DNA from 3 places in the Sulfurirhabdus autotrophica genome. Region 2 is predicted to be linked to each of the others. Evidence: riboswitches for the same ligand, from Rfam matches in the RefSeq annotation. Region 2 holds a riboswitch; each other region holds the start of a gene.
What was found. A riboswitch is a leader RNA that binds a small molecule or an ion and turns the genes downstream of it on or off. The one in region 2 is predicted to bind cyclic di-GMP.
Positions count from the first base shown of each region.

Region 1: linked by a shared signal. The riboswitch ahead of EDC63_RS04495 (VPLPA-CTERM sorting domain-containing protein) and the one ahead of EDC63_RS18005 (DUF1631 domain-containing protein) in region 2 are both predicted to bind cyclic di-GMP.
Region 3: linked by a shared signal. The riboswitch ahead of EDC63_RS05615 (S8 family serine peptidase) and the one ahead of EDC63_RS18005 (DUF1631 domain-containing protein) in region 2 are both predicted to bind cyclic di-GMP.

Region 1 is NZ_SMCO01000002.1:59,394-64,004, reverse strand. It holds gene EDC63_RS04510 (type IV pilin protein) at 1-384, shown strand; gene EDC63_RS04505 (type II secretion system protein) at 388-999, shown strand; gene epsA (XrtB/PEP-CTERM-associated transcriptional regulator EpsA) at 1,110-1,901, shown strand; cyclic di-GMP riboswitch class I at 2,184-2,265, shown strand; gene EDC63_RS04495 (VPLPA-CTERM sorting domain-containing protein) at 2,382-3,173, shown strand; gene EDC63_RS04490 (type 2 periplasmic-binding domain-containing protein) at 3,258-4,517, shown strand.
Region 2 is NZ_SMCO01000037.1:25-4,635, forward strand. It holds gene EDC63_RS17995 (antibiotic biosynthesis monooxygenase) at 214-519, shown strand; gene EDC63_RS18000 (iron-containing alcohol dehydrogenase) at 516-1,709, shown strand; cyclic di-GMP riboswitch class I at 1,869-1,958, shown strand; gene EDC63_RS18005 (DUF1631 domain-containing protein) at 2,159-4,579, shown strand.
Region 3 is NZ_SMCO01000003.1:62,723-67,333, forward strand. It holds gene EDC63_RS05610 (helicase HerA-like C-terminal domain-containing protein) at 1-353, opposite strand, end outside; gene EDC63_RS05615 (S8 family serine peptidase) at 676-2,436, opposite strand; cyclic di-GMP riboswitch class I at 2,590-2,676, opposite strand; gene EDC63_RS05620 (VPLPA-CTERM sorting domain-containing protein) at 2,941-3,612, opposite strand; gene EDC63_RS18735 (VPLPA-CTERM sorting domain-containing protein) at 3,772-4,464, opposite strand.

The DNA.
Region 1 (4,611 bases), on a different contig from region 2:
ATGCGGCTGTTCAGTAAAAATAATGGATTTACACTGATCGAACTTTTGGTTGTCATGGCGATCATTGCAACCTTGCTAAGCATTGCTGTGCCACGCTATTTTCATAGTCTGGAAAAATCCAAAGAGGCTGTGCTGAAAGAAGATCTGAATATCATGCGTGATGCCATTGATAAATTTTACGGCGATAACGGAAAATATCCCGACGCGCTGGATGATCTGGTCAGCAAGAAATACCTGCGCATCATTCCACCCGATCCAATAACCGATAGTGCAACAAGCTGGGTTGTTACGCCACCAGAAGATGCACTGAGCGGCAGTGTTTATGATATTCACAGTGGCGCAACGGGCAATGGTCGCGATGGTCAGCCTTATACTGCGTTGTAATGAATGAAGCGTTTTTCAACATCATTATCTCAGACCGGCTTTACTTATTTGGGGCTGCTTTTTCTCATTATGATCATGGGTATTGTTGCTGCTACGGCAGGAAACGTCTGGCATTTAGCCCAGAAGCGAGAAAAAGAGCATGAATTGATTTTTGTTGGTAATCAGTTTCGACAAGCAATTGGTTTTTATTTTGAAAAAACACCGGGTTCAGCCAGTTCAAAAAAACAATACCCCAAAACACTGGATTCGTTGTTACAGGATAATCGCAATGTATTCACGCAGCGATATCTCAGAAAAATATATTGGGATCCACTCACTAAAAGCAAAGAGTGGGGGTTGGTTGAAAGTCCCGATGGCGGCATTATGGGCGTATACAGTCTGTCGGAAGATGTCCCGTTAAAACAGAATAATTTTAAGATGGCGGATCAGGATCTGGAAGGGAAAAGCAAATATACAGAATGGAAATTTATCTACGTGCCTAAGCAATCCAGTAATGCCGCAGACGCTATAAACAATAGCGGTCAGCAAGCTAATTCAGCAACTGCAAAGCCCGTATTCAATCGCAATCAGAATCAAACGACAATTCCTCAAGGTGGCTTCAATAATCACAATTAAGTAAAAAACACAAATCCATGACTTCATATGCTGGCTTGTTGCCTGTTATTTTGGTTTCATAATAACGTCATAAATTTAGTTCATTATGACGTATTCCTAAAAATAAAAGAATGAAGTGGGGGAGTATGCCTAAAGCGCCTGAGCTAAATGCAGAAGAGCGAGAGCGGCTGTTTCGCATAATCGAAGCAACGTTAAAAATCCGCAAGCGACATCATTTTTATTCATTGGTGCAAATGGAATTGCAGGGACTATTGCCCCATGAAATTCTCATATGCGGGCTAAGTGACATAGATGGCAGGGGACTCGGCATGCATTCTTTTTCTTCTGTTCAAGATTTTACTGCGGAGCATTTTGATCGCGTCACGCATCCAGAAGAGGGCATCATTTCCCATATCATTGGTTTGTGGCAAAAATCAGGGCATCCTTGCTTGTTTGAACAAAGGCGCGAAGCCTCTTTCCCTGTTGATCGAAGGCTCCTGGGTAAAGATAGTATTTTGCAGGATTCCGGGTTAAAAAATATTGCTGCACATGGCGTCACCCACACCAATGGTGCCGTTCTCGGTTTTTTCAGTTTTTCCCGTGTTTCTGAACCGCTAGGCATGCGGCATCATTACCTGCTTGAAATACTGGTTCCTCATCTGTATACAGCGCTGATACGTGTGCTAAGCAAGGAAACTGCCAGCGCAAAAAAAATCCCCATGGGGAAAACAAATCTGACTGCGCGTGAAAAAGAAGTACTTAAGCACCTGAATGAAGGGCTTTCAAATAGTGCGATTGCAGAGAAGCTACAGGTTAGTCCGCTTACTGTTAAAAACCACGTGCAAAAAATCCTCTACAAATTACAAGCCAATAATCGAGCACACGCAATTACGCTGGCAATGCGGTGTGGGTTACTTCAATAATCACCGTCAAAGATTTGTTATCTATGAAAGTTATCTTTCACGTCATTTATTCATGCAGGCTGAGCTTATTAAGTCTCTTGTATTAAACACATCATACAAAAAAATCGGATATTGAGAATCAATTTCAATCGGTTAATGTAACCTATCTATATATTTTTAAAAGTATTTATCGTAATTCGTATAGTCCGATCGGTCTATGAAATCAGTTAAAAATCCTGCACGAACTGTAATAGTCGTTCTGTAAATTGTTGAACACCGAAACAAGAAACTGCGTGTATCGGAAAAAGTTAAAGCCACCCCTGTCGTGAGGCAGGTTCGGAAAGCTTCGGGTCTCAAGCAATGAAGAGATAGCCGGGTTGCCTTATGGAAAGAGGCAATCCGGCATTTTTATTTCCGGTTGTTCAGGTGGCATGAAAGCACCCAGTTCTTTCCCTGACGAGGTGTTTTCTTTTTAACTTAATTTTTTAAAAGGTCTCCAAAATGAAAATGAAATTATTAGTTGCTGCAACCATGTTTGCTGTAGCCGGTCAGGCTGCTGCTGCAATTGCTCCTGGTTCTTCCGGTAATGGCGAACTGTTCCTGTCGGTTTATGATTCCGTTGCGCTAACATCTTATACCCGTGATCTGGGTATCGACATGAATACCTTTAACGCAAGTGGTTCTAATGCTGGATATTCTTTGTCTTTTGCTGGTGACTCACTGCTGGCTTCCGCTTTTGGATCGTTAGCTACAAACAGCAACCTGCTGTGGAACGTGGCTGCGCTTGATAGTACTGTTAATCCAGGAAATTCATTTGTAGGTATGCAATTCCTTAGTACAACTAATGCGTCCTTGGCTACCGTCAAAACTCAAACCAATACTAACCTGGCTGGTTTTGCTACAGTTGATGGTTATGTAAACGCCGTTAACGCGGGTGCTACCGACTTTGTAACTAACAATTCCAGTACAGCTGCTTCTGCTGATGGCTCATCCTATTTCGGAAATAGCTTCGGTAATAATTGGAATAAGAAGGCAGTATTTGATAGCACTGCTGCAGTAGGTAGTAGTTTGAATTTCTTTGCGTTGACACCAAGTGACAACAGTGGATTACATAAGGCTACTGTTACCCAGTTTGGTAACGCAGATGGCGCCGCTACCTGGACATTGGCCAGCAACGGTACCCTGAGTTACGTTTCTCCTGCTCCTTCTGCTGTTCCAGTACCTGCAGCTGTGTGGCTATTGGGTTCGGGTCTGATCGGCATGGTTGGTGTAGCTCGCCGCAAAGTTAAGTAATAGGCATCGTATGACAGGTGACTTATTGTGGGTCACCTGAATAATATAACCGTCACTTAGTCTAAATTATTCAAAGGATTTATCATGAAACTGAACAAAATTGCTGCCGCTTGTGGTTTGGCTGTTGCTACGCTAGCAACTCAGGCTTTTGCCCATGGTCCTGCTGTTACCCCTGATCTGCAAGTATTTATTTCCGGTTCTTCTGCCCTGCAAGGCACACTGGGCAAGATTGCCGAAGGTATGATGACTGCCGGCACGATCGATGTATATTACGACAATGCTACCGGTGGTAAGGATTATCGCGCCTATTTTGGTACTGTGTCCGGTACTGGCACAGCGCTGGATGGCAAGAAAGTATTAATGCATAACCGTGCTGCGGGCGGTTCTTTCCAGGGTGTTGGCCCCGTTGCTCGTGCTCAGTTAATTGACCGTATGAAAATTGAAGCAGCTACTTGTGCTTCTACAGGTGCGGCTTACCCATCTGCTACTTTCAAATGTACCAGCACTGTGAAAGCGGTGCCTGATGCGGGTGTTTCCGATGTGGAGCCAGCTTTGTTTGTTTATCCTAACCTTCCAGCTGGCGAAACCGCTCTTAGCACTACTGAACTGGGCCATATAAGCCCAGCCAGCCAGAACGCTGTGGTATTTGGTATTGCTGTGAGCGATAACGTATCTGTTACTAACTTGAGCCGTTCACAGATAACCAGTTTGTTGACAGGCAACTATGCAGACTGGAGTTTAGTTGACCCAGCCTTGTCTGGTCCTGTAATGGTTGAACGTCGTGGTGCCGGTTCCGGCACACAAGCATCTGCTAATGCTTATTTCGGTGGATTGCCTTGTTCCGCAAATGGTGTGCCTTTGGCTGCTGGTTCAGTTGCTGCAACCCCAACCACATTAATCACTGGCTATACCGTCGTTGAAAATTCCTCTACCGGTGGTGTGAAAGCTGGCTTGAATACCTCTTTCACCGTTGGCAACAAGGCGATTGGTTTGGTTTCTACTGAGAACACCCCTGTAGCAGGTACAGATCACTGGCACTTTGTTTCAATCGATGGTATCCCTGCAACGGTTGCCAATGCTGTTGCTGGCAAGTATGACTACTTTGTTGAACAGTCTATCCAGTGGCGTAATGCAACTGTTGCCGGTGTAGCTGCTCCTTCTGGCAATATGGCGACCTTCCTTGATCAATTCAAGACACGTTCAGGCGAACCAACCATTTTGGCTACATTGCCAGGCGTTGCTGCTCTGCCAACCAACTATGATCCTTCGCTGTACCCAGTTGGTCAGGTCATGAAAGGTACTAAACTGAACAACACTTGCCAACCAACCCAGTTGTTCTACTAAGTTGTTTCTTAAGTAGTGTCATGCAAGTACGGTAAAGCAATGCAATGTTGTTTTGCCGTACAACCCACCAAACCATTCTTCATTTTCTGAGAAT
Region 2 (4,611 bases):
GGATGCTACCGCATCTCGCCCTCTTAACCAACATTACTCAAAATTGCACTTCATCCTTGAATCCGCCTTTTGATATAAATCAGGCTATCGCCATTATTTTGCATTGTCTGCTGATACACCACAGCGAGTCAAATCAGCGCTTTTACTGGCTTTCTAATTCGCAACAGAAACAAAATACTGCATACAACCGATCGCAGTTTGAGGAAAAAATATATGCATGTCACGATAGTTCACATCCATGTCAAAATGGCTCACCTTGAAGAATTTATCGCTGCCACGCAAGAAAATCACCTGGCTTCGATTAAAGAACCTGAAAACCTGCGGTTTGATGTATTGCAATTACCGGAAGAACTCGCACGCTTTGTACTGTATGAAGCGTATGAAACTGCCAATGGTGCCGCAGCTCATAAGCTGACACCCCATTATCTGAAATGGCGTGACACAGTAACCGACTGGATGGCAGAACCACGACAAGGGATCACTTACCTTGGGCTGCTTCCTTCAAAGGAAAATCAATGACCAATCCCGCGTTCTCTATTTCACGACTGCCACGGATAGAATTTGGTTCAGGCTGTTTCAAAAAAATCCCTGCTTTGCTCGGCGATTTTGGCAAGCATGTATTGATCGTTACTGGAGATCGCTCTTTCCGAGAAACGCCCCATTGGACATGGTTAAGTGAGAATCTGAAACAACAGAATTTCACATGGGATTCGCTGACGGTTTCTGGTGAACCTTCCCCCCAATTGGTGGATGATGCCGTAGCCCGTTTCAAGAACGTGAATATTGATGTGGTACTCGGCATAGGTGGCGGCAGTGTACTGGATGCTGCCAAAGCGATTGCCGGCTTGCTTATCCCTGGCAGCTCAGTGATGGATCATCTGGAAGGGGTTGGGCCAGAACTGCCTTACAATGGCCCCTCTACGCCGTTTATTGCTGTTCCGACCACTGCCGGGACAGGCTCAGAGGCCACTAAAAATGCGGTACTCAGCATTCAAGGCAGTACGGGTTTCAAAAAATCCTTTCGCGACGAACTATTGGTACCACAGTATGCCGTGGTTGATCCGGATCTACTCTCCAGCTGCCCACCCGAACTGATAGCAGCGAACGGAATGGATGCTTTCACTCAGCTGCTGGAATCTTATGTTTCAAGCAAAGCTAACCACTTTACTGATGCGCTGGCATTAAGCGGTCTGAATGCTGTTCGCGATGGCCTGCTTCCCTGGTTTCATAACCCGGAAGACAGCAATGGGCGAGAACGAATGGCGTACGCTGCAATGCTTTCAGGCATTACTCTAGCGCAGGTGGGACTAGGGTCAGTCCACGGACTGGCTTCTCCGCTTGGTGCATTTTTCCCCATCCCCCACGGTGTGGTATGCGGCACACTGGTTGCGACCGCTACCGAGATCAACATTATCGCCATGACCCAACGCGAGCCAGCCAACCCGGCACTCTTCAAGTATGCTGAAATCGGTCGGCTGCTCTCAGGAAAAACTGAAAATGAGATGAACAACGCCAGCGCGCTCATAGACCTGGTAAAATTACTTGACGATTGGACTGAACAACTATGCCTTCCTCGTTTAAGCAACTACGGCATCAATGAAAGTGATTTCCCGCACATAGTTAAGAATAGCCGTGGCAGCAGCATGAAAACCAACCCAATTGTGCTTGAGGATACCGAAATATCAGCCATACTCTCCCGCAGAATTTAACCTTTAGTTTTTATCCATTAAAGGTTAAAAAAGATTCATCATTGACACCCCTTATTTAGACCATAATCGCCATTGCATAGACTTTAATTCTGTGATAGGGTAACTATAACGTAACAAAAATCCGTTACGTTTAACCGTCAGTTATCTGAAGGTTGTAATACCTAAACAGGGCAAACCCATCGAAAGGTGGGGACGCAAAGTTTCCGGTCTAAGGGATGATAAAAGTCCTACGATAGCGGAATTGCTAGGTGGTTGAATGAGTGATTTCTCGACTATACTCTTTCGGCACGGTAACACCTTCAATTCTCTTCAAGCATACCGGATCGCCACTGGCACTTTGTTACCCCCCGCTCCCTTTGGATTGCATCGAATTGGAACAATTGGTGACTTAAGTTTTTAGCAAACCATCCGCTATAATTACAAAGTTCACCTAAGCTGGGAGCAGAATCATGAAAACCGCTTCGAATCAGAACGTCGTGCATATAAATAAGTTTGAAAAATCACGTATTTCAAGCTCGTCTACCACACAATTTCTGAACGATAGCCGGGATATGGCCGCCTCAAAACTGGTCAATGCCCTGTCTGACATGCTTGGAAAAGCTGTCGACGAGTTTTTCTTGCTTTCCGAAACCAATACTGGATTCGAGATGCGCAACCTTTACATGGAAGCGATGACGCTTGCCCGTGACAAGCGTGCCATCCTTGAATCTGCATTTAAACAGCAATTTCTCCAAAGCTTTGCCAAAGAAACACGCAAAGATAAAAACGCCTCATTTTCAGCATCTGCGTCCCTTGAATCTGATTTTAGTTTGGTAGATCCCGACGAACTGGAAGAATCCCTTGCTGCGATCAACATTGCGAACAACATCCACGGCACCTGCGCTGAAGCGCTGTTTGGCATAGAAAAACGTATCGGCATTTTGTTACATGACCCGGAACTTTCAAACCATAACAACCCAATTGGACCGGAAGTCATTGGTGCAGCCTTTATGGAAGCACTTAAAGACTGGAATTGCGACGTCAAAGTTAAGCTCTTACTGGTAAGGCTGTTCAATAAATATATGCCTGACCAGTTAAAAGACATGTATCAGGAAATAAACCAGCATCTGGTGGAAAAAGGCGTCCTGCCAAAAATTCGTGTTGGAATGAAAAAACAGGCTTCTTCAGCGTCAGCATCCGGCATGACTCTTCCTGCCGGTGGCATTGCTGCTGGTCAGCCTGTCGTCGGTGGAAACGAGCTATTTGCAACCCTGCAACAATTATTGACATTGGGTGGCGGAGGGATGGGCATTTCACAGCCAGGTGTAGCCGGTGGTTTTACGGGCGGGGTTGCAGGTAATGGTAGTGCTATAGGTAGCAGCGCTGGCGGGATAGCAGGTATCCCGGCACAAATTGGTAGTGGCGTAATGGAGGCACTTAACAAGCTCCAGCACGGTCAGATAGAAGGGTTTGTCTCTAACGGTGGCGCCCTGGATGCTGCCGCATTCACTGGTGGGCGAACCAATGTATTGCGGGAAATCAAGTCTTCCAGTGTAGCGAATACGTTGGGGCATGTTGATTCCATGACGCTCGACATCGTGGCCATGTTATTCGATTACATTCTGGATGATCGGAATATCCCAGATGCCATCAAGGCTTTGATCGGCCGCTTGCAGATCCCCATGCTGAAAGTAGCCATGATGGATAAAACCTTCTTCTCGCAGAAATCCCATCCCGCAAGAAAGTTTCTGGACACGCTGGCCGGTGCAGCAATTGGTTGGGATGAAGCGGAAGGCCATCAAGGGGGGTTGTACAAGCTAGTTGATAGCCTGGTGCAAAAAGTGCTGAATGAATTTGAAGATGAAGTGGGTATTTTTGTCGAAGTTGAAGAAGAACTGGAGCAGTTTCTTGCGGCTGAAAAACACCAGGCAGATGAACTAACTGGTCGCAGTGCCCAAGTCATTCATCATCAGGAAAGAGAAGAGATTGCCAAAATCATGGCACATGATGAAGTGCGTCGCCGTATCCATGCTCAGCATTTACCAGAGGTCATTCGCAACTTTCTGACCGGCTATTGGAAACCCCTCCTCACATCGGCTTACATTCAGACGGGAGAAGATGGGGTTCGCTGGAACAATGCCATTGATACAATGGACAACCTTGTCTGGAGCGTAACCTCTAAACCCGCTCCTGAGGATCGCAAAAAACTTGTCAGCTTATTACCCGGATTATTGAAACGCCTTCAGGATGGTATGGAAACAGCCGGCATGCCTGAAGAGGAGCGTAATGCCTTTTTTTCTACGTTGGTCAGATGCCATGCTGATGCGGTTAAATCAGGATTGCAGACCACAGCAGAAGCTTCCGCAGCTGAAGAATTTAACGCAAGTGAACTGGATTTACCTGACGATTTTGCGCTGGATTTATCATCCGATGCAGAAGCACACATGGATTTTGAGGAGATTGCGCTACCTGCTACCCCCCTCGAACCAGATTTTAATCTCCTGCAGGAAATCAGTAATATTGCTGACGAACATACAGTAAACAAAACTAACGAACTTACTCTGAGTGATGACAATTGGCAAGCAGACCCAGAAGTTGAAGGGGATGACTACACCGCCATGGTCAGTCGCTTAAAACGCGGCACCTGGATCGAATTTTTACAAACAGACGGCACTAGCACACGTGCCAAGCTCGCCTGGGTCAGCCCGATGAAAGGGCTCTATCTCTTTACCAACCGATTGGGAGAGCGTGCAGTTTCCATTACACCATCTGGATTGGAGATGAAATTCCGTGATGGGCTGGCAGAAATCATTAACGATGACAACCTTGTCGATCGGGCTGTAAGCAACCTGCTTGACCGGTTAAATCAACCAGTTTCAGCAATAGAATAATTTTGTGTGATCTTTATACTTTATCCAAATGA
Region 3 (4,611 bases), on a different contig from region 2:
AGAAGAGGGCCAAATTCCGACACTGTTGTTCTGGCAGGGTGCCCCCTTTCTCCAAAAACATCCCAGAATGTGACCGGACAAGAGGAGAAAACGTAGTCAGTGAGGCTCATTTTTTCAACACGCTCTGTGATTTTTGGGTGGGTTTTACCTGGTTGACTAATACCAGAAAGATCACCTTTTACATCAGACATAAATACTGGCACGCCCATGCGACTGAAATTTTCAGCTAGCACTTGAAGCGTAACCGTTTTTCCCGTACCAGTTGCACCTGCAATCAAGCCGTGTCGATTCGCCATTTTTGGCAGCAGAAAAACTTCCTTGTTTCCTTTTGCAATCAGTATAGGATCCGACATGCCATCTCCGAATTAATCATCAAATTTATTTCCTTCTGATTATCATATCATTATCCCATACAGGCGGCGAACCATACCAATTGCGTCACCCGTTTTACGATTGTTCAGACTTGCATCCTGATTCTGCATTTATCGCGTTTATCTGCCTTGCTTTTCAATAGATATGAAGATGACTCAAATTCAATTTCTCAGCCATTTTAGGAGGAAACTCTAGACCGACAGAATCACCCAGATTTGAATGATCGGCATCCAGTGAGAAATTGAGCGAAAAAAAAAGGGCCAGGTCGTTAACCTGGCCCTTTTGGCTTTTTACCCCTTCAGCTTATTTAATAACCTGTATGGAACTTGTTGCCGCATTACCGCTGGTATCCACAGCCTTAACACTGATTACATGGGTACCGGAACTCACTCTGCGCATGTTCCAATTATAGGAAAGAGTGCCTCCAGTGACAGTCGTTGCGAGCAATCCATCTATGTAAAGGCTGGTATTGGCAACAGCAACATTATCTTTTGCTTCGGCTAATATCAAAACCTTCGTCGCAATTTTGCTGCCATTTATCGGACTGGAAATAGTCACAGTAGGAGGTGTAATATCAACAGCGTTTTTAACATTCACCATTACAACGGGTGAAGCGCTGTAATTACCTGCTGCGTCATAAGCATAAGCCACCAATTGCGCCTCACCATCCGATACCTTTGTTGAATCCCATGAGAATGCATATGGCGAAGCGTTATCACTAGCAACCAAAACACCATTAGCTAGCAGATCAACATGCGTCACCCCCACATTATCCGATGCAGAGGCATCAACAGAAACCCACCCTGATACGGTCGCATTATTTCCTGGAGAACCGATTGCTACCACTGGCGCGCTCAAGTCTCTCGACACTGATAGAGCAGCAGCCTGCACCGCAGCAAAAGTATTCACCCTGCCATATCCATAGTTCTGGTCCCACCCGGCAGTGCCAAGATCAACCGCAGTGGTTTTCAGCAGGTTTTCCACATCCACAGGGCTAAGTTGCGGGTTAGCTGCCAACATCAACGTAACGGTACCCGCTGTGGCAGGACTGGAGAATGAAGTACCTGAAACGGCACTATATCCGCCACCTCGGGTTGTAGTCCAGATACCTGCACCCGGTGCGGAAACATCCACAAATGGGCCATAGGTAGACCAACTGGTTTTCACATCATTACTATCCGTTGCAGAAACGGAAATCATTGTGTCGTCAGCAAGAGAGCTGTCCAGAGCACCACTATTACCCGCTGAAACAACTGTCACCCCGCCCTTGTTTTTCATATATTGAGCGGCATTCTGGACCGTAGCGTAACCTGACACGGCATAGCTGATATTGGCAACCCGCGCCCCATGATCAGCAGCCCAAATCAGACCGTTGGCTATTGTACTGATGCTGGCCATGCCATCTGTGCCACTAATGCGTACTGGCATTATCTTAGCCTGCCAGGCAAAAGAACTCACACCAATCGCATTATCACTGGCAGCACCTACTACCCCGGCTACCATCGTTCCGTGCCCATAGACGTCAGCTGTATCTGCATTATTGTCATACATGTTCCAGCCAGGAACGAGCTGTCCTGCCAAATCAGGATGGGTCGCATCAACACCGGTATCCAATATGGCTACTGTAATTCCGTTTCCCAGACTGATGTCCCACGCACTGCCTGCCTGCATTTTATTCAAGTGCCACTCATTTGGCGTATAGGGGTCATTTGACGTTTTTTCTGCATGAAGAATGTAATCCAGCTCAGCGAATTTGATATTCTTATGTTTTCTCAAACTGTTTAGCACAGCCTTTTCTGACGCATTACCGGGAAGTTCAACAATTTGAACATTGACCCCTTTAATTTTTCTCAATGCGTGACCGCCGTGTGGCTTCAGCACCTTTTCAAATTCAGCGGCATCAAGGCCTGCACGGGGTTGAACAAGAATTCTGCCCTTTACCCAGTCGGCACCAGGTTCTATAGCAGACACAGGATTGGCAGCCAGGCAGAGACCTGCTCCCGCTAGCAACGTGAACAACAAATTATGGGGGAAAACGTGTAGATACTGCTTGGACTGGCTCATTTGCAACTCCTCATTAAATCAGGTTCCATCTTGAAACCTGTGACATGGGGAATGCTTAGCCAATAGAACGCTCAACAGCCAGCAACGTATACGCAGTGGCTGAAACATCTAAATTGAGCGGAACAGTGCAAATAACTTACTGTACACACCTGGCCTGGCAGTCCCGCTGTCGTGGGGGAAAACCCCGTTAGACCGGTAACTTTGCGCCCCACCCTTTCGGGTGGTTTGCCTTTTTCAGGACAATCTGCAGTTTCGTTAGACAATGACTACTGTCTGGGTCAGATAACCCAGCGGTTTAAAAAAATTATCACTGTTTACAAAATTGCTTGGAAGAAGTATCTCAGAAAATAATTCTTTGTGGGATTAATGATTTGTAATTTTATTGCTATTATATTCACAGCACCCTCATACCCTGCCACTCTGCAACATTTTAGTAAATTGATGCATTACACAATAAAAAAGCCGCTATTGCGGCTTTTTATTTCACTAATTAGCAACGAGGTGTTACTGAACTGCTTTTCTTCTTGCCAACCCTACCAAACCAATCAGGCCAGATCCTAGCAGCCACGCAGCAGCAGGGACGGGTACCAAATTAGGTGGAAGAGTGGTTGTGCTACCAGCAAAATATGCGCTGGTTACCATTCCATTAGCATCACTCAGATTAGAGGTAAACCCAGCCACATGGGCAGCGAAAAAAGGATTAGTAGAACCAAACCAGCTTCCAGCTGTACCAGTTGAAGGATTTGCATAACTACTAATACTATCCCCAGCAATATTGATGGAGAAGGTCAATGGATCCAGACGAGAATTACCAGTTCCTGTTTCTGCAACTGAAAATGAGCCAAAACCATCCAGGTTACCTGACCCAACAGACCAGGAAGTGTTTAGATTGTAAATATTTGAACTGGAAAGCGCCATTGTTGGATTGAAGCCAAACGCCTGGAGACCAAAATTGGTTCCAATACCAATCGGAGAAGTACTAAAAGCAGAAGTAGTTTCCACCTTAAAATCAATATCTCCAGCATTAGTCGTTGAATCAGAGACGGTAACTTTTACATAACCAATTCCATCCAACAATGCATTGGACTGGTCGAGGTAGTAAGTAACAGAAGCAGCTTGAGCATTCATTCCCCAAGCCAACCCTAAGCAAACCACAAGTTTCGCTGTACGTTTCATTCGATCTCTCCATCCATATTAAGATTTATACTTCTAATTACAGTGAGTCCTTTTTACTAACAGGGACTCAACACAAACTATCGTACTACAATAAAGTAACTATCCTACCAAAACACTATCAATATGATTCTAATGAACAAACCTGAAATTAAAGGGTAATTACTGAATGACTCTTCTTCTAGCCAAGCCCACCAAACCAATCAAGCCAGAACCAAGCAACCAAGCAGCTGCTGGTACAGGAACCACTTGTGGAGGAAGCCCTGGGTTATTAACGAAGCTAGCACTGTTGCCATCCTGAAACCCAGTTACGTGAATACCAAGACGTAGATTACCGTTACTTAGATCTAACAGAACATCATTAAGTGTTTTGCCACTTTTTAATGCATAGTCTAAAGTCAGCCATTCAGAAGCTGCGTTCACACCATGACTCGTTGTTCCGCCATTACCAGCATTTGCTCCAGACGTAAAAGCAGTGGACGTCGAAGCATTAAAAGGTGGGGTGATATTATTGGCACCAGGCAAATTTGCTGGATTAGCATCTAACGAAAACACTACATTAGTCTGATTACCAACGTCGCTATCAGTGATCGTTGGTAAAGGAGAGCCACTTAGAGAAGAAGTACCGGCATCGAAATAAACATCGGTAATGGATGATTTCGATCCTACTTTATTATAAAAAGTAAAGCTTACGCCCTTAGTTGTGCCTATTACATCAACTGTAAGCTGAGACTGTCCAATACCACAATCGGTAGAAACGCTAGGCGTAATGCAGAAAAAACTCAGCGTAGATGCTTGAGCGTTCATTCCCCAAGCTAACCCTAAACATACCAGAAGTTTCGCAATACGTTTCATTCGATCCCCACATCCATATTAAGATTTATCTTTCTTATTTAATGAGTCCATTTTACAAACAAAGACTCAACACAAACTATCAGTACTACAATGAAGCAATTATCATACCAAAATACTATCAATATGATTCTAATGAATAAAATAAAT